Regions from separate parts of the Lysinibacillus sp. NPDC092081 genome, predicted to be linked through region 3. Evidence: riboswitches for the same ligand, from Rfam matches in the RefSeq annotation. Region 3 holds a riboswitch; each other region holds the start of a gene.

The links. Region 3 has a riboswitch for lysine ahead of ACIQLB_RS05785 (aspartate kinase). Riboswitches for the same ligand answer to the same signal wherever they lie in the genome.
Region 1: another riboswitch for lysine. It lies ahead of ACIQLB_RS17300 (amino acid permease); the one in region 3 lies ahead of ACIQLB_RS05785 (aspartate kinase).
Region 2: another riboswitch for lysine. It lies ahead of ACIQLB_RS23295 (transporter substrate-binding domain-containing protein); the one in region 3 lies ahead of ACIQLB_RS05785 (aspartate kinase).

The regions. Positions count from the first base shown of each region.
Region 1 is NZ_JBIVRU010000013.1:1,370-8,067, reverse strand. It holds gene ACIQLB_RS17310 (sensor histidine kinase) at 43-978, opposite strand; gene ACIQLB_RS17305 (response regulator transcription factor) at 983-1,675, opposite strand; gene ACIQLB_RS17300 (amino acid permease) at 1,853-3,316, opposite strand; lysine riboswitch at 3,404-3,580, opposite strand; gene ACIQLB_RS17295 (CynX/NimT family MFS transporter) at 3,732-4,964, shown strand; gene ACIQLB_RS17290 (nitric oxide synthase oxygenase) at 5,175-6,221, opposite strand; tRNA gene ACIQLB_RS17285 (tRNA-Glu) at 6,629-6,698, opposite strand, start outside.
Region 2 is NZ_JBIVRU010000028.1:25,478-32,175, reverse strand. It holds gene ACIQLB_RS23305 (amino acid ABC transporter ATP-binding protein) at 69-800, opposite strand; gene ACIQLB_RS23300 (amino acid ABC transporter permease) at 813-1,538, opposite strand; gene ACIQLB_RS23295 (transporter substrate-binding domain-containing protein) at 1,718-2,575, opposite strand; lysine riboswitch at 2,691-2,877, opposite strand; gene odhB (2-oxoglutarate dehydrogenase complex dihydrolipoyllysine-residue succinyltransferase) at 3,477-4,712, opposite strand; gene ACIQLB_RS23285 (2-oxoglutarate dehydrogenase E1 component) at 4,803-6,698, opposite strand, start outside.
Region 3 is NZ_JBIVRU010000002.1:213,106-219,803, forward strand. It holds gene uvrC (excinuclease ABC subunit UvrC) at 1-1,389, shown strand, start outside; lysine riboswitch at 1,525-1,703, shown strand; gene ACIQLB_RS05785 (aspartate kinase) at 1,943-3,169, shown strand; gene ACIQLB_RS05790 (methyl-accepting chemotaxis protein) at 3,296-4,555, shown strand; gene ACIQLB_RS05795 (YslB family protein) at 4,689-5,123, opposite strand; gene ACIQLB_RS05800 (succinate dehydrogenase cytochrome b558 subunit) at 5,396-6,004, shown strand; gene sdhA (succinate dehydrogenase flavoprotein subunit) at 6,071-6,698, shown strand, end outside.

The DNA.
Region 1 (6,698 bases), on a different contig from region 3:
AAAGCTTGTAAAGCAATTAAAATGCTCTACAAGCATGACTGTTCAGTACATCATTCGTTTTAAAGAAACCGTAAAAATAGTCTTCTCATATGGGATACTAGAAAGCTGGATGGAGCCATCCATTAATTCTACAAGACGTTTTGTAATCGTTAAGCCAAGGCCACTCCCCTGGAAGGATTTATTTCTTGAATCCTCAAGTGTATACATTCTTTCAAAAACATTATCAATATGATATTCGTCAATCCCCTTACCACAATCCCATACATCAATAAAAATATTCGTATCATCATTTCTTACTGTAAGCCCAATAATGTTTCCTGCCGCCCCATAGGCAATAGCATTTGACAATAAATTATTCAGAACCCTATCTAATGCTTCTTCATTGCCAAGTGCATACAAGGATATCTCTGGTATTGCTATATCAATCTCTAGCCCCATCGAAGTGATCATATCGTAAAATGATAAAATGTTTTTCCGGCAAATTTCACTTACATTAATTTTCGTCATTGGATAATCTGTATCTCCAGCCTCCAATTTTGCCAGGTCAAAAAATGTATGGATTATTTTTAATACTTCCAATGTTTTCGAGTGAACGCCAGTGAGCAATCGTTTCTGCTCCTCTTCACTAAGTGAGTGATGAAGCTTCAGCATTTCCGTATAACCTAGTACAACTGTTAAAGGCGTTTTAAGATCATGTGAAATATTGGCTAACATCTTTTTCATGGAGCCTTCCATTTTTCGATGTGTCGCCAGTACTTTTTGATTGTGGTCTAGCAACGCATTCATCGCAATCAGTAACTGCTGTAATTCTTGATTTGTTGTCGATGCTAAAATCTTTTCGCTTGATTGTTCGTTAATGATTGCTTGCAGTTTTTGATGCATGTATTGAATAGTAGCGTTCTGTTGTTTTTTTGCTCTCACCTGAAAAATAATAATACCTACGAGTAACACAATCATCAGTAATAGAAATATAATCATCTGTTTATCCTTCAAATTTATAGCCAATTCCCCAAAGCGTTTTAATATACCTAGGATTGGATGGATCGTCTTCCACTTTTTCACGTAATCTTCTTATATGTACATTAATAATATTTTCATCTCCATAGTAAGCATCATTCCAAATCAATTGATAAATTTGCTGCTTTGTAAAAACTCGATTACGATTTGTCACGAATAATTTTAAGATACCAAATTCCTTTGAAGTGAGCTTTACTTGTTGTCCATTCTTCTCAACTGAAAAATTAACAAGGTCAATCGATAAGTTATCTATCTCTACTATATCTTTCTTATCCTCTATTTGAGTGGAGTATTTTGTAGCTCTTCTAATGGCTGCTTTAACACGTGCCGAAAATTCCAGCATCGAAAACGGCTTGGCGATATAATCATCTGCCCCTAATCCTAATCCTAACGCTTTATCAACATCACTATCCTTGGCTGACATGATGATAATCGGAAGTGATGCTTGCTCTCGTATGATCTTTAAAACCTCTAATCCATTAAGCTTCGGTATCATAATATCCAAGATCACTAAATCAAAGGGATTGTTTAAACAATTTTGTAATGCTTCTTCTCCATTTACTGCAGTAGCGACAATGAACCCCTCCATCGTTAAATAGTTTTCTACCATTTCACGAATGGCTTCGTCATCTTCTACAAGTAAAATATGCTTTTGCACTTACACGCACCTCTCCCCAACATAAAACCTTTTTGATTTGCCATTTATATAACAGTCTACCATATTAAGGCTGCACGCCAAAAGTAGGTGATAAATTCGGGAAATTTATTAATATTTTTTAACTAAAAAAACTGCCCTGCAAGTCATTTTCTATGACTCACAGGACAGTTTTATTTATTATTGTTCGACTTTTAAATCACATTGCTCTAATGGAAGCATTTTTGTTTTATGCTTGATTTTATAGCCAAGCCATAAGAATAAGAACAGTGGAATACCGATATATGAGACAAGGACACCGTACCAATCTATTGTATCACCCATAAAGGCACTGTAGTTTTGTCCAATAACAACAATCATACAAACCGTAAAGGCAAATAGCGGGCCGAATGGGAATAGCCTTGCTTTATACGGCAACAATTTCGGATCTAGTCCCTGTACCTCGAACGCTCGACGGAAACGGTAATGGCTAAATGCAATTCCTAACCATGCAATGAAGCCAGACATCCCAGAGGCATTTAGCAGCCACATATAGACCACACCATCACCAAAGAATGAAGCTAAAAATGCTAGACAGCCTACTGCTAAAGTTGCCATTAATGCGTAAATCGGAATACCTCGACGGCTTAGTTTAGTGAAAATTTTCGGTGCATGTCCATCTATCGCTAATTGCCAAAGCATACGTGACGATGCGTAAAGCCCTGAATTCCCTGCTGATAGCATTGCCGTTAGAATGATAGCATTCATCAATGATGCAGCAAAGGCAATTCCTAAACGGTCGAATACTAGCGTAAATGGTGAAACAGCGATATCTTCAGATAGCAATCGTGCGTCTGTAAATGGAATCAACATCCCAATTGCAGCAATCGCTAAAATATAAAATAAAAGAATTCGCCAGAAAACAGACTTAACGGCTTTCGGAATGTTTTTACCAGGGTCATCCGTTTCACCTGCTGTTATTCCAAGTAGCTCTGTCCCTTGGAATGAGAATCCCGCAGCTAAGAAAATACCAAATGTAGCAAGGAGCCCACCATGGAATGGTCCATCACCGATAAAGAAATTCGTAAAGCCTACCGGAGCGTGTCCTCCTAAAATACCAAAAATCATTAAAAAACTGATGATAATAAAAATGATTACAGTTACAACCTTTATCATTGCAAACCAATATTCACTTTCACCATAGCTTTTTACCGATAATAGATTGAACGTTAAAACTACAGCAATAAATAAAACAGTCCAAAGTGCTGATGAGCTATCTGGGAACCAATATTTCATAATTAATGAGACAGCAGAAATTTCCGCTGCAATTGTAATTGCCCAGTTGTACCAGTAGTTCCAACCAAGTGCAAAGCCTAAAGCTGGGTCTACAAATTTTGTAGCATACGTACTAAATGATCCCGATGATGGCATATAAGCTGCCATTTCACCTAAGCTCGTCATTAAAAAATACACCATGATACCGATTAATGCATAGGCGAGTAGTGCACCGCCAGGACCTGCTTGTGCAATGGCACCACCACTAGCTAAAAACAATCCTGTACCGATTGTACCGCCTAATGAAATCATTGTAATATGACGGCTTTTTAATTCTTTTTTCAGCTTCGGTGCTTTATGGCCGAGCTGATTGACTTTTATTTCACTCACGATATAGCTTCCTTCCTTTTTTAAGAGGCGAAAAAAATGCCATCACATGAACGTTGCTGTGATGGCTAAGTAAATCCTCTGTTCCTTCAAAATGATAGCTCAACACGTTGTTCAAACGTGACAGTTCTGTTCCTTTCGGAGACAGCCCCAGCATGAGGTTTTCAAGTCCCCTCACACTTCGGCAGTATTTCCTTTCAACTAATATCTCTAATGCTTGTCATTTCCATTAGCATACTCTTAAATACCGCGACCTCTACCTCAATATAAACATGAGGCATATAATTATTAAATTTATGATGGATATTAGTGTAACATACGACCTATGACATTTCAATAACCTAATTAATGTTCTGTTTTTTTCGAATTTTCCATTATTTTTATCGTTGTGATAAAGTGGTATAGTGATTCAATTATAATTGTTCTAACAAGGGGGATTTATTTGACTACTCATGAACAAACCGATACTTATCCTAGCAGGAAAATTAGCTGGAAAGGTACAACCTTATTACTAGTTATCGGAGTAATTTGTATTGCCTCGACATTACGGATGCCGCTAACAGTTGTTGGACCTATTATTTCCTTTATCCGTGAAGACCTCGGCATATCCAATGTACTAGCGGGCTTTCTAACAACGATCCCTTTGCTAGCATTTGCAATCATTTCACCATTCGCACCAATTGTCGCACGTAAATTTGGACTAGAATTAACATTATTTTTATCAACTATTCTTTTAGCGGTAGGAATTGTCCTACGCTCCCTTGGTACAACTAGTTTACTCGTATTTGGTACTATGCTAATTGGTATAGCCATTTCATTCGGTAACGTACTAATTCCGGGATTACTTAAATTGAAATTTCCCTATCACGTAGGTTTACTTATGGCATTTTTCACAATGTCGATGAATTTGACAGCTGGACTCGGTGCTGGTATTAGTTATCCTATTGCCAATTCATCATTTGGCTGGCAAGGAGCTTTAGCAATCGCATTTGTTCTTGTGGTATTAACCATTTTAATTTGGATTCCACAGTTGAAATTTAATAAGCCTGAACCGACTGTTGAGACTACGAAAGAACGTACAGCATTATGGAAATCACCTGTTTCTTGGGCAGTGGCGGGAGCTATGGGATTTCAGTCATTATTATTCTACACAACTGCCGCTTGGATTCCTGAAATATACATAGCACAAGGCTTAGCAGCAGATCGTGCGGGTTGGATGTTTTCCATCATGCAATTTTCACAAGTCCCAATGGCTTTAGCTGTGCCTATTATTGCAAGTAAAATGACATCTCAACGGCCTCTCGTATTAATGTTTACGGTATTTTACTTAGTTGGCTTTATCGGAGTAGTGATGGAATGGACAAGCCTCGCTGTACTGTGGATGGTGCTACTAGGCTTAGCAGGAGGAGCTTCATTCTCATTAGCGATGATGTTCTTTACACTACGTACCCGTACAGCTTTTGAGGCAGCTGATTTATCAGGTTTTGCACAATCATTAGGATATTTATTAGCCGCAATCGGTCCAATTTTATTTGGTTATTTGCATGATTTACTCGGTGGCTGGAATATCACTGGTTGGTTATTTATTATCGTAGTATTGATACTTTTCTTATGTTCATTCAGGGCTTCTAAAAATGAATATGTAAATTAAAAAAGGCAGCTCATGATCTTCTTCCAGCGGATGTTTGGACACCCGCTGAAATAGATCAATTATGCCTCGGCATAATTGCGTCTGGAATCGGCTTTGTGCTTGCACAAAGAACTCCTTTCCGATTCCGTGACATCCGCCGGAGGCTTTAACTTCTTACAGCGGATGTTTGGACACCCGCTGTAAGAAGTTAAAGTGAGCTGCCTTTCTCTACTAATAAGGTGGTTTCTGATAAAAATAGTTCGGTGTATTGTAAACATTAACATAAGGTTTATGGTAAATATGAGTTGTAGCTGGTGAAAGAGGTGGAATCAGCCACGTCCAATTGCCTGTAACCTCACGATCCACTGCTGCTTCTGTTTCTTCAAACAATTTAAATTGCTGTGCAGCTGTATGATGATCTACAATGCTCACACCATCGTCTTTAAAGGAATGTAGAACTGCAATATTCAGCTCAACTAATGCTCGATCACGCCATAGAGAAGCCTGTTTGGTTGTATCAAGGTTGAAAATTTCTGCTATAGCAGGCAGCATATTATAACGCTCATGATCTGCTAAATTACGTGCCCCAATTTCTGTACCCATATACCAACCATTGAATGGGGCTGTCTCAAAATCGATACCTGCCATTTGGAAGCGCATGCTCGAAATAATCGGCACTGCATACCATTTTAATCCTAGCTTCTCTACTTGAGGAGATTCAGGATGACGAATCGGTACCTCTAGTACATATTCGCCAGGGATAGTAAACACTTGTGGTTCCCTTCCATCCACCTGTACAACGAGCGGCAGCACGTCAAATGCTGTTCCCTTACCTTGCCAGCCAAATGACTCACATACTTTTGTAAACTCAACAGAATGTGGATCACCAACGATTCCAGATTCCGTTTCATAACCAGCATAACGGATTAGCTGATGATTCCAAACACGAACTCGCCCCGGTGCAAAAATCGTTATTGTTGGACGAATTTTCCCATCATTCGTTGCATATTGAATATGCTCAAGCAATGCGTTGAAAATATCCTCTTCTTTTGAAATATCTCGGGCATCAACAACATGCAGCGATTGCCAAAACAATCGACCAATACACTTATTACTATTGCGCCATGCTACTCGTGCACCAAAGATTAATTCTTCCGTTGTCGGTATATATTCGCCTGCTGTTTTAATTTGCTGTAATTTATTTTCTAGCCATGTTTTAGACTCATTTTGCTCTACTTGATAAAGTTCTAAAAAACGCTGTACTTCATGTAAATTCATATCGAATTCCTCCATCTACCCTCATATTAGAGGAATGAAACTATAATCACCACGAAAAAATCTGCTAGAAAACATACATATTTTATATATGAAATACTTTGTTCAATATTTTATATCCTTTCTTCCATGTTTCTAAAACTAAAATTATTTATGGATTAGTGTTCCTATTTTGAGTAGACATTATAAAAATCAGGGGAAATTATAGAGGAAAAAACTATAGAGTATAGATTTGCTATTATAACGTTTTTTTATTCCAAAGTAGGTAATACACGAGACGTTATCAGTCACATTTACAATTTTGTTTATCATTGTCACTACCTTCGCAGTATTTAACGAATGGTGATCTTTGTTTGTCAGTATAGTTGGCATAAAAAAAAGCATGTTGCACGAATGTGCAACATGCTTGATGACCCGTACGGGATTCGAACCCGTGTTACCGCCGTGAAAGGGCGGTGTCTTAACCACTTGACCAACGGG
Region 2 (6,698 bases), on a different contig from region 3:
CTAGAAAATAAGTGAGCCCATAATATGGACTCACTTTTTTAGTTATTGAAACCGAATGCGTAATCTTATTATTTTAATGTTCGTTTTAAAAACTCTTTTGTCCGTTCATGCTGAGGTTTTACTAAAACCTGTGATGGTGGTCCTTCCTCTACAATAACACCTTTATCCATAAATACAACGCGGTCTGCTACTTCTTTAGCAAATTCCATTTCATGTGTAACAATTAACATCGTATTCCCGGCATTCGCTAGCTGACGCATTACCTTCAATACTTCACCAACCATTTCTGGGTCAAGGGCTGACGTCGGTTCATCAAACAGCATTACTTCTGGGCTCATTGACAATGCTCGCGCAATCGCTACCCGCTGTTTTTGACCGCCAGATAGCTGCCTTGGCTTCGCATTGACGTATTGGTCCATACCTACAATTTGCAAATATTTTAGAGCAATTTCGTCGGCTTCTTCTTTTGAACGCTTTAATACTTTCATTTGACCAACTGTGCAATTTTTTAGCACATTATGATTGTTGAATAAGTTAAATTGCTGGAATACCATACCTAGATGTGTACGGTATTCCTGGATATTATGTTTTTCATCTAAAATATTTTCACCTTTGTAAATAATTTGACCGCCACTTGGTGTTTCCAGTAAATTAATGCAGCGTAGTAATGTTGATTTACCAGAGCCTGAAGAACCGATTAAACAGACAACCTCGCCCTTTTCTACTTGGAAATTTACATCCTTTAACACTTGGTTACGCCCAAATGATTTACTTAAATGCTCTATTTTAATAACTGTCATTTGCTCGTCCCCCTATACTGCTTCTTTCTGTTCTTTTTGGTAGGCATCTGGTCCATCCAGTCGTTTTTCTACATACAGTAAAATTCTTGATGCTGTGAATGTCATGATGAAATAAAGGACACAGGCTACAAAGAAGGATTCAAAATAGCGGAAGTTATTACCTGCAATCGACTTTGTTTGGAAGTATAATTCCGTAACCCCGATAACGTTTAATACAGCTGTATCTTTAATATTCATAATTAATTGGTTACCTGTTGCAGGCAATATATTTCGTGCAACTTGTGGTAATACAACATGTAGCATGATTTGAAAATGATTCATACCAATTGCCGATGCAGCCTCGTACTGCCCCTTATCAATGGAAACAATGCCGCCACGCACAATTTCAGTCATATAAGCACCTGTGTTTAGTGCAACAACTAAAATACCTGCCGTAATAAAGTTCATATCAATACCAAATGCAATATCTAATCCGTAAAATACAACCATCGCTTGTACAATCATTGGTGTACCACGGAAGAATTCGACATAGCATGTTAGTATAAAATTAATGAGCTTTAAGCTATAGAATTTTACACCCTTTTTACGAACTTTGATGGTATGCATAATTCCGATGAAAAATCCGATAAGTGCACCAATAATTGTACTAGTAATCGAAATAAGTAATGTATAATACGCACCTCGTAAAAACATTTGCCAGTTGTTCTCAACAATAGAAATAATCCATTCAAAACTCATGATGTTCCTCCTAACAACGTCGTGTTGCTTGTTCGTTACAGTATCGTTTCTTAGCTGAAGCCTTTATTTCTTTTATTTTATGAAACTTTTAGCTAAGACATTATTATTATTTAGAGAGATTCTTATTTTATAAATTTTTATGGGATTGCACGGACTAGCAGATAGCCCGTGCATTCATGTTATTGTGCTGCTGGTTGTTGGTGAATGGCTTCTTCCATAATTTTTTGGCGATCACCTTCAGAAATACCTTTTAAGATTTCATTGATTTTTTCAAGATCGGCATCGCCTTTACGTAAACCAACTGCAATTGATGTATTTGAAATATCTGTATCGAAACCTTTTTCAAACTTTACATACGTAAACTTATCATTTGCAGCAGCAGCCGAAATACCTTCTGGACGTTCTGCTACATAGCCGTCAATTTTTCCAGCTTCTAATGCTACACGCATTGCTGGGAAGCTATCCATTGCTGTTTGTTTTTTTACACCTTTGATTTGATCAATAACATTGTAGTTAGACGTATTTAATTGTGAGGTAATTTTTGCACCAGAGAAATCTTGGATAGATTTTGCTTTTTCATATTTACTGCCTTTTTTGATGACCATCACAAAATCAGACGTATAGTAGTTTTCGGTGAAGTCAATTGTTTGTTTACGCTCTTTAGTAGGTGACATTCCTGCAATGATTGCATCAATTTTGTTTGATTGTAGTGCTGGTACTAAACCATCCCATTCCAATTTTACGATAACTAATTCTTTTCCTAAGCCTTCAGCAATTTTTTTCGCCATTTGCACATCATATCCGCCTGCATATTCTGCATTATCGGCAATTTTTACTGCGCCATTTGTATCATTTTGCTGTGTCCAGTTAAACGGAGCATAGCCTGCTTCCATCCCAATACGGAATTGGCCGCCCTTATCAGTATTTGCCCCCCCATCACTAGACGACGTCGCATCCTTTTTACCACCAGTACCACAAGCTGCTAACAAAATTGCAGTCATGACGCTCAACATTAATACCAACCATTTTCTTTTCATATAAAACTCTCCTTTCTGTAAAAAAATAAGACAACTGTACCAAAAAAGACCTAAGTTCTGAACTTAGGTCTTATCTTTTTAACAGTTGCCCAAATCCTCACAATAAATTCCAATATTTCGAGATAGCACAACCTAGTAAACCTGGAAAGTAATCTACTAGGACAGTCCTGCACTTATTCACTGCAGACCCAGCATAAAAGTACGAGCTCCTTTTATACTTCGGCGATAGTTCCTTCTCCATTGCGTCTTCGCTTGCTTATACTCAACAATGAACTAATAAATACCGCGCCTCTACCTCACAATAGGATAAATGTGAGGTTTGTATATTTAATTGATAATAAGATACTACTATAAAACTAAGTTATACGTCAAGATAATTTTATTACTTTTCTGACTAATTACAATATTAGGGTTTTTTATCCTTTTAAAGCCTTATATACACTTTTGCAAAGTTGAAAAAATGATTAAGACTGTAGAAAGAGTCCGTGACGTCCATGCTCCATTATACTTACTCCAACCAGCTTATATACTTGGATACGTTCATAATAAATATAATAAAGAACTGATTCTTCAGAAATTCCGCAAATAGTTAATACTCAACTTACTTTCAAGTAATTCAAAAGAAATTGTTAATCAGTAAAGATAATATCCTTTGCACTATATGCATTTTACTGAGAAGCTTTCACAAGCGTTGGGACAATCTATCCGTCGCTTTGAATGCTTTATCCTTCACATGAGCTCTTTTATCCGTAGCTTCGATTCTTATCCGTCACTTTAGCTCTTCTTTCCATCGCTTTGAATACTTTATCCGTCACTTCGGCTCTTTTTTCCGTCACTTCCTCAAATGCTTCATGAAAAAAACCTGCGAAACAATGTTCGCAGGTTTTAACAAATTCAGGAATTAAGAATTTAATAATAAATCTTCTGGGTTTTCAAGTAGTTCTTTAACAGTTTTAAGGAAGCCTACAGAATCTTTACCATCGATAATACGGTGGTCATAAGAAAGAGCTAAGTACATCATTGGGCGAATTTCTACTTCACCATTCACTTCAACTGGACGTTTTTTGATAGTATGCATACCAAGAATACCAGCTTGTGTACCGTTCATGATAGGTGTAGACATTAATGAACCGAATACCCCACCATTTGTAATTGTGAATGAGCCACCTGAAAGATCAGCTAAACCTAATTTTTTGTCGCGTGCTTTTTTAGCTAAGTCTGCAATTGAATCTTCAATTTCAGCAAAGTTTTTGCGGTCAGCGTCACGTACAACTGGTACTACTAAACCTTCTTCTGTTGATACAGCTACACCGATATCGAAGAAGTTGTTTAAGTGAATTTCATCGCCAGAGATTTGTGCGTTCACATATGGGTATTTTTTAAGTGCTGCAACTACAGCTTTTGTGAAGAATGACATGAAACCAAGTTTAGAGCCAGTTGACTCAAAGAATTGGTCTTTTTTACGAGAACGTAAAGCCATAACGTTTGTCATGTCTACTTCGTTGAATGTTGTTAACATTGCTGTAGATTGTTTTACTTCAAGTAAGCGTTTTGCAATTGTTTGGCGACGACGGCTCATTTTTTCAACAGTCACACGTGATTCGTCAACAGCTGCTACTGCTTTAGGTGCTGCTGGAGCTGCTTGTGGTGCTGCTACTGGAGCTGTACCATGAGCTGCAACGTCTTGTACACGTACACGGCCTTGTGGATCTACTGGAGATACAGCAGCAAGGTCAATACCTTTTTCACGAGCAAGTCTACGTGCTGCTGGAGATGCGATTACACGCTCACCAGAAGTTTCTTCTACAACTGGAGCTGCTGCAACAGGAGCAGGTGCCGCTTGTGGCGCTGCTGGTGCTGGAGCTGCTTCAACTGGAGCTACTGGAGCAGGTGCTGCACCTTCGCCAGCTTCAACTACTGCGATAACTTGACCTACTAGTACAGTATCGCCTTCTTCAGCTAAAATTTGAGTTAATACTCCCGCTTCTTCAGAAATGATTTCAGCGTTTACTTTATCTGTTTCAAGTTCAACGATGAATTCACCTTTTTCAACGCGATCGCCCACTTTTTTTACCCACTGTGCGATACTACCTTCTGTAATCGATTCTGCTAATTCAGGGACTTTAATTTCAGCCACTTTCATTTCCTCCTTTAATTAACGTGCATTGTGCACATAAAAGGGCTACTGCCTAAGCAAGTAGCCCGGCTCTTAAAATTTATTATGTGATTATTTTACCTTTACAGGCTCAGCAACTGCTTCTTCTACAAGTGCGGCTTGAGCTGCTTTATGAGAATCTGCATCACCTTCAGAAGTAGAGCTCATTGCAGGACGGCCTACATAACGAAGCTTTTTACCTTCAGTAAGTTCATGTAATGTTTCTAATGCATAATTCCAAGAACCTTGGTTTTTAGGTTCTTCTTGTACCCAAACAACTTCTTTTACATTTGGATACTTAGCAATAATACCAGCAACTTGCTCTTTTGGGAATGGGTAAAGTTGTTCTACACGAACAATGTGTACGTGATCGAAGCCTTCACCATCTTTAATACGGTCTGCAATGTCGATCATGACTTTACCTGAACCTAATACAACGCGTTCTACAGCTTCAGTTTTTGAACCTAGGCCTGGTTGTTCAATTACTTCTTGGAATGAGCCATTTGCTAATTGATCAGCATTTGCTGCAGCTAATGGGTGACGAAGTAAGTACTTAGGTGATACAACTACAAGTGGGCGAACGCCTTCTGTACCTAATAATGCTGCTTGACGACGTAATAAGTGGTAGTAGTTACCTGCGTTTGAGCAGTTTGCTACGAACCAGTTATTTTCAGCTGACATTTGTAAGTAACGTTCCATACGGCTTGAAGAGTGTTCTGGACCTTGCCCTTCATAACCATGTGGTAAAAGAATGACTAAACCAGATTTTTGACCCCATTTAGCACGTGCACCTGAAATAAAGTTGTCGAACATAACTTGTGCCATGTTTGCAAAGTCACCAAATTGAGCTTCCCAAACTGATAATACATGGTCATTTTCTATATTGTAACCATATTCAAAGCCCACTACCCCAGCTTCTGTCAGTGGAGAGTTGTGTACTGTAAATGATGCATTTGCACCTGAAATATGGTGAAGTGGCGTGAATAAATTACCATTGTTTTTGTCATGTAACACTAAGTGACGTTGAGAGAACGTACCACGTTGTGCATCTTGACCTGTAAATCGTACTGGTGTGCCATCTTGAATAATTGTTGCATAAGCTAAAGTTTCTGCATGACCCCAGTCGATTTTTGCAGAAGCAAATGCATCACGGCGTTTTTCTAAAATTTTGCCAAGTTTTTTCTGTGGTTCAAAGTTTTCTTCAAACACTAAAAGCTCTTCATTAATATTTTCTAAACGTTCCGCACCAACTGCTGTATCAATTTGTGGGAATTCTACTTTTAATTCTTCTGGCATTTCTAAATGCTTGTGCTCATCTTTATCTGCCATTTCTTTTACATGATCATAAGCTGCTTGCATTTCTGCATAAATAGCTGTATCTAATGCTGCTACTTCATCAGTTGAAACTACACCCTCAGCTGCTAATTGAGCACCGTATAAAGCACGAACGGGTTCATGTTTAGAAACTAATTTATATGTTTCAGGGTTTGTAACAGTTGGATCATCAGTTTCATTGTGACCATGACGACGGTAACCAATTAAGTCAACAACGATATCTTTACCGAATTTTTGACGGTAGCTAGCTGCGAAACGACCTACTAAAGCTACAGACTCAGGGCTATCTGCGTTTACATGTACAACTGGTACTTCGTAACCTTTTGCAGGGTCAGAAGAGTAAACAGATGAACGAGAGTCTTGTAGTTCAGTTGTAAATCCAATCATATTGTTAGCAATGATGTGGATTGTACCACCAGTAGTGAACCCTTCAGTTTTTGCAAAGTTTAATACTTCTGTTACGATCCCTTGACCTGGGAACGCAGCATCACCATGCACAAGAATACCTAATCCTTTTGTGCGGTTATGAATAGCTTGCCCTGGTTTAGAAGTGTCATCTTGTGCTGCACGTGCAGTACCTAAAACAACTGGATTTCCTACTTCTAAGTGAGATGGGTTGTATGCAAGTTTAAC
Region 3 (6,698 bases):
GCAAGTGAGACGAAAAAGCTGCTAGATCGTTTATATCCTCTGCGAAAATGTGTACAACTCCCTACCAAGGTTTGTTTGTATTATCACATGGGGCAATGTCTAGCCCCTTGTGTGAAGGATATTGATGCTGAAGTTTACCACGATATGATTGAGGATATGACAAAATTTTTAAATGGTGGGGTTGAGGAAGTCAAAAAGGAGCTAGAGGTAAAAATGCTAGCGGCCGCAGAAAATTTAGAGTTTGAGCGTGCAAAGGAATTTCGTGATCAAATTGCACATATCGATACAGTCATGCAAAAGCAAAAAATCGTCTCAAGTGATACAACTAACCGCGATGTATTTGGCTATGCCGTCGAGAAGGGCTGGATGTGTGTTCAAGTTTTCTTTGTCCGTCAAGGAAAGCTCATTGAGCGAGATGTCTCGATTTTCCCAATTTATCAAGAGGCAGAAGAGGAATTTTTAACGTTCGTTGGACGATTTTACGAAAAACTAGAGCACATTAAGCCTAAGGAGATCTTTATCCCACAATCTATTGATGCAGATATTTTAACGGAATTACTAGAAGTTAAGGTACTGACACCAAAACGTGGACAAAAAAAAGAGCTAGTTGAATTAGCGACGAAAAATGCTGAAATTGCTGTAGCAGCGAAGTTCCAACTTATTGAACGTCAGGAAGAACGCACTATAGGAGCATGTGAGGCACTTGGTGAAGCTATGAGCATTTCTACGCCTTTACGGATTGAAGCTTTCGATAATAGCCATATGCATGGGACAGATGCTGTATCTGCAATGGTTGTATTTATCGATGGAAAACCTGCAAAGAAGGAGTATCGAAAGTACAAAACACGTACAGCTGCCAAGCACGATGATTACGGAGCAATGCAGGAAGTAATCCGTCGTCGTTACACACGAGTATTAAAGGAAGGTCTACCTTTGCCAGATTTAGTACTAATTGACGGTGGGAAGGGGCAAATGGAAGTCGCACGAGAAGTATTAGAGGATGAACTCGGCCTTGTCATTCCAATTGCTGGATTAGCAAAAGATGAAAAGCATAATACGTCACAGCTTTTATTTGGTGATCCACCTGAAGTAATTGCGTTAAAGCGTACAAGTGATGGATTCTACTTACTGCAACGAATTCAGGACGAAGTACACCGCTTTGCTATTACCTTCTTGCGACAGCAGCACGAGAAGCATGCTATACAATCTGTCCTCGATCATATAGAGGGCATTGGTCCAAAGCGAAAACAGCAATTACTTAAGCATTTTGGCTCTGTCAAAAAAATTCGTGAGGCAAGTATGCAGGCATTACAGGAAGCCGGGATGCCAGCTAATCTAGCTAGCAATATCTATGCTTATTTTCAACAAGAGACGTTGTCAAAGGATTAGACGTATGCTAAGGTTGTATATAACATTGCCCCTTCAGTATAGCAATGTTATATACCGTGCCTTAGTTTTTCAGTAGTTTCTACTTATTAAATTGGAAATTTCTTCACTAAGGTTCAATTAAATACTTCACTATTTAGTGATGATAGAGGTGCAAGGTTTAAGAGTAGTACGTTCGAGGACGAACAAGTCCAGTGAAAACGTATGAAAGGGAAGCTTGCCGAAGTGGAGCATCGTTGATTCCGATGCTGTGCTGGTTTTACATTTAAGAGATGTAAGACTGTCGATTCTAATCGTTTCGGAGAGCTATCACACATGCGCAAGTTACTATTATTGTACATGTTATAGGCAGCTTTCACGTTATGTGAGAGCTGCCTTTTTTTGCTTTCTAGAGACAACCTTTTTTCAAGGTAGTTACTCTGACCTAAGAGGTGATGCCAACCGTATTATTTCAAGGGCGCTATTTGCTTTTGCAGCGTTAATTTGGTGAAGAGCCACAAAAGTATAGCTACTTTATAATCAGCGAAATGATTGAATACGAAGGAGAATGATAAAGATGGCGAGAATTGTGATGAAATTTGGTGGTGCTACATTAGCATCAACAGAGCACATTCGAAATGTTGCGAAAAAGGCGATTGTAGAAAAGGAAAGAGGTTTTGATGTTGTCGTTGTCACTACAGCTATGAGGGGTATGGCTAAAGAATTAGCAAAGATGGCTCGTGATCTATCAGACAACGCATCTAAGCGTGAACTAGACGCACTATTTTCAACAAGCTCACAACTTACAAGTACATTAGTGGCAATTGCTTTACAGGAGGAAGGATACGATGCAGTGTCATTAACAGGCTGGCAGGCAGGCATTGAAACCGATGCTATGTATAGTAATGCCCGTATTGATGAGATGGATGCTAGTCGAATAGAAGAGTATTTTGTACAGGGGAAAATCGTAATCGTTGCTGGGGAACAGGGTATCGATAATTTACGGAATATTACGACGTTAGGTAAAGGTGGTGCGGAAACGTCGGCTATAGCTATTGCAGCAAAATTGAAGGCGGAGCGGGTAGATATTTACACGAATGTGGATGGAGTCTATACAGCTGATCCAAATCATGTTGCTGGGGCACAAAAGTTAAAAGAAATTTCCTACGATGAGATGCTAGAGCTATCAAACTTAGGATCACAAATTTTACACCCACGAGCTGTAGAGTTAGCAAAGAAGTTTCAAATCCCGGTTATCATTCTGTCGAGCGAAATAGATACAGTAGGTACTTTATTGAAGGAGGAAGTTGAAATGGAGAAAAATTTAATTGTACGTGGTGTTGCCTATGAGTCAGACATTATTCGCTTAACAGTTGGTTATGATGCTTATTCCAATGCTTCATTAGCAGATATGTTCACAATACTTGCAGAAAATTGCATAAACGTCGATATAATCGTACAAGCAATAATTGATGGCTTAAAGCCAACTGTATCATTTACCATTTTAAAAGAGGAGTTCGCTGAAGCATTACGTGTCCTAGAAGATAGTAAATTATCATTAGGGTTTAGTTTTGCTGATTTTGAAATTGGCTTAGCAAAAGTCTCAATTATTGGCTCAGGAATGGCATCTAATCCAGGGGTGGCTGCCCGAATGTTTGATCGTCTACGTCGTGAAGGTATCCCTGTAAAAATGGTCAGTACTTCTGAAATAAAAGTGTCTGTCGTTGTTCCTCAGGACGAAATGATTCGTGCAGCAAATGCATTACATGATGAATTTAACTTAGAACAAACGCTTTACATATAATTTTGAATAGGATGTGTCTGAAAAAGGCACATCTTTTTTTGTTCACATCAATTTAATATTTTATCCAATTTTATTGTTATATAATAAAAAGTGACATGTTTTACCAAGGGGAAGGTGGGAGTTTGTATGGTATTATTCGGTTTATTTCAAAAAACAATGGATGAAAGCGTTGAAAGAGACAACGATTTAGAAATACAAATATTAAAAAAGCGAATTCTGGAATTGGAACTTGAGCAGGAAAGCATTGATGTGAAAAATGCGATTTTAGACTTTGTACTAGCGCATATGGAGTTAATTAATTTTCAAACGGCTTTAAAGGTTCAACATGTCTCAACGAGTGTAGGGGATATTTCCGCAATGAGTGAAGAAATGTCGTCAAATACAGAAGAGATGCTTGCGGTTGAGCAAAATGTTAATGCAAATATTCAAGAAATAAAACAGCATTCATTATACCTTGTAGAGGAAATGGAATCATCCATTTCAAAAGGTGAAATGGTTCAGGAGTTGTTGGCTAAAGGAGCTCATTCAACAGAGCAATTGAATGATGAAATAACTAAAATGGATGATATCGGTAAAGGGGTAACCGGGATTGCCGATCAAACACAACTACTATCCTTAAATGCCTCTATTGAAGCCGCGCGAGCTGGTGAGCATGGAAAGGGCTTTAATGTTGTCGCGATGGAAGTAGGGAAGTTAGCCAACAGCTCGAAAGGTTCATTGCAAGAAATGACGAAAATTCGATCAGTCATTGATAAGAAATTACATAATACAATAACAAATATTAAACAAGTCGAACATTATTTAACTGACTTTTTAAGTATCATGAAGAACAATATTGCTAATCTGACTGTAACAAGTAAAAATATTGAAGAAGCAGCACATGGAATTCATCAAATAACAGCTGCATCAGAAGAAAATGTAATAGCTGTAGGTCGTTTAGCGGAAACAACGACGGAATTATCACATACTAGTGACTTCTCGGATATAATACAAAATCAAGTATCTGAAATGTTAAAAGCTATTGCACCGACAATCAGAAAGCCCTCAGAGCAAACGGTAGTTAGCCAATTGGCCGCAAGGTTAATGGATCATGCTAGCTTTTTACGAAATGCTATTCAAAAGGCTGGTCATAAAGAAACTTTAAAGACGCATCATCAATGTATGTTTGGGAAATGGTATTATGGACATTTTGAGGAATATCAGAATTTACCAGAATATCGTCATATAGAACAACCTCATGAATTAGTACATATGGCCGCACAAAAATTAGTGAATGAACTGTCAATTAGTAACTTAGAGGAAATGATTCAACACTCACTTAGTATTTTAGAAGCATTTATATCGTTAATAGATGTGCTCTTAAAAGAAAGACATGCACAACTATAAATATAAAAATGATTCGTGATCAAAACGAGGGGTTGATTTCCGTTCCGTCAGTCTTCTCTCTATTAATCTTATATATTTAGCATACATAAAAAGGATTGTCATCCATAAATTTCGGATGACAATCCTTTTCGTTTTATTCTGTAGGAACGGTGTTCATGATTCGTTCTTTGACGTCCCATTTTACTGTAAACATAACGTTCTGTTGCTTTTCGCGTTTTTCATCATAGCATTCTGTTAAATAACCTTTTGCTTGCTGGATTTGTTCAGCTATAAATCCTGCTTCAAGTCTAAAGCTACGAAGACCGATTTGTAACAGTTCTGGATCATTTGTCAACTGGAATATACGGCCATCCTTCGATTCTTTGACAAGTTCTAAATTACCCCAGCAGGCATCTGCGAAAAATGCGATAAGTTCTTCTTGACTTTTACATGGGAACTTCCGAGCTAGATCTTTTCCTGCCCAGTAAAGTACATCTCCTTCATGTTTACCAAGAATAGAAGATAAAATATAATCGCGAATTATCTCATAGCCAAATGCTGAGATTGTAGGTGATGAAGTGTTTAACATTTAAATCCTTCTTTCTTAGAATTTTCTTAAAATTTGACACTGATAAAGTAAAGATAGATTTTTCGAGAAAAAACGAAGCATCATGTACTAGATTGTTTCTTTAATAAGGATTGTGAAAAACTCTTAGTTGCCTTGACGCTCGTAGCTCTTGAGAGTACAATAAACATGTCATAATATTGTACCATGATGAAATACACAGTCAATGAAGTATCAGTTACAAAATGATGACTTCTTTTGTTGTGCTATTTTAAGTACTAAGGGGGGTAACAGTCTTGTCGAAAGATCGAGAGTTTTTATGGCGTCGCTTACATTCTCTACTTGGGATCATACCAGTAGGTCTGTTTTTAACGATGCACCTGTTAATTAACTTTACAGCAACAGGCGGAGCAGAAAGTTACAACGCAGCTACCGCAAATATGGAAAAGATTCCATTCCTTATCCTAGTTGAATGGATTGTCATCTATATTCCATTAATGTTCCACGCATTTTATGGTGTCTACATTGCATTCACTGCTACACCAAATACAGGACGTTTCAGCACATACCGTAACTGGATGTATTCATTACAACGTTTCACTGGTGTATTCTTAGTGATCTTCATTGCATGGCATATTTTCCAAACTCGTATTCAAAAAGCGCTTGGTACAGAAGTTGATTACGATATGATGGCGAATATTGTCTCTAATCCATTCATGCTTGGATTCTACATTGTTGGTATTATATCAGCTACTTTCCACTTATCTAACGGTTTATGGGCATTCCTAGTAAGCTGGGGTATTATACAATCTCCTCAGTCTCAAAAGATTGCTACTTATGTAACAAACATTATTTTCGTAATTCTAAGTGTAGTTGGTGTGGCTGCTATTTTAGCTTTCGTTTAATGTAATAGAAGCTACTATAGAGTACATGCAATCATTGCAATTTTTTAAGAGGAGTGAGAAATAATCATGGCGAAAAGCAAAATAATTGTTGTCGGCGGCGGTCTAGCTGGTCTGATGGCAACGATTAAAGCAGCTGAAGTTGGTACTGAAGTTGATTTATTCTCATTAGTTCCTGTAAAACGCTCACACTCTGTATGTGCGCAGGGCGGAATTAATGGTGCGGTAAATACAAAAGGTGAAGGGGATTCTCCTTGGATCCACTTTGATGATACAGTTTATGGTGGGGACTTCTTAGCGAACCAACCACCTGTTAAGGGTATGTGTGATGCAGCCCCTGGTATCATTCACTTAATGGACCGTATGGGTGTAATGTTCAACCGTACACCAGAAGGTCTTCTTGACTTCCGTCGTTTCGGTGGTACTTTAATGCACCGTACAGCCTTCTCTGGTGCAACAACTGGTCAGCAATTACTATACGCACTAGACGAGCAAGTTCGTTCTCACGAAGTAGCTGGTTTAGTGAACAAATATGAGCACTGGGAATTCCTTGGTGCAGTAGTCGATCCTGACGGCGTATGTCGTGGTATCGTAGCGCAAGATATGCGTACAGAAGAAATCAAATCATTCCGTGCAGACGCTGTTATTATGGCGACTGGTGGCCCTGGTATTATCTTCGGTAAAACAACAAACTCTG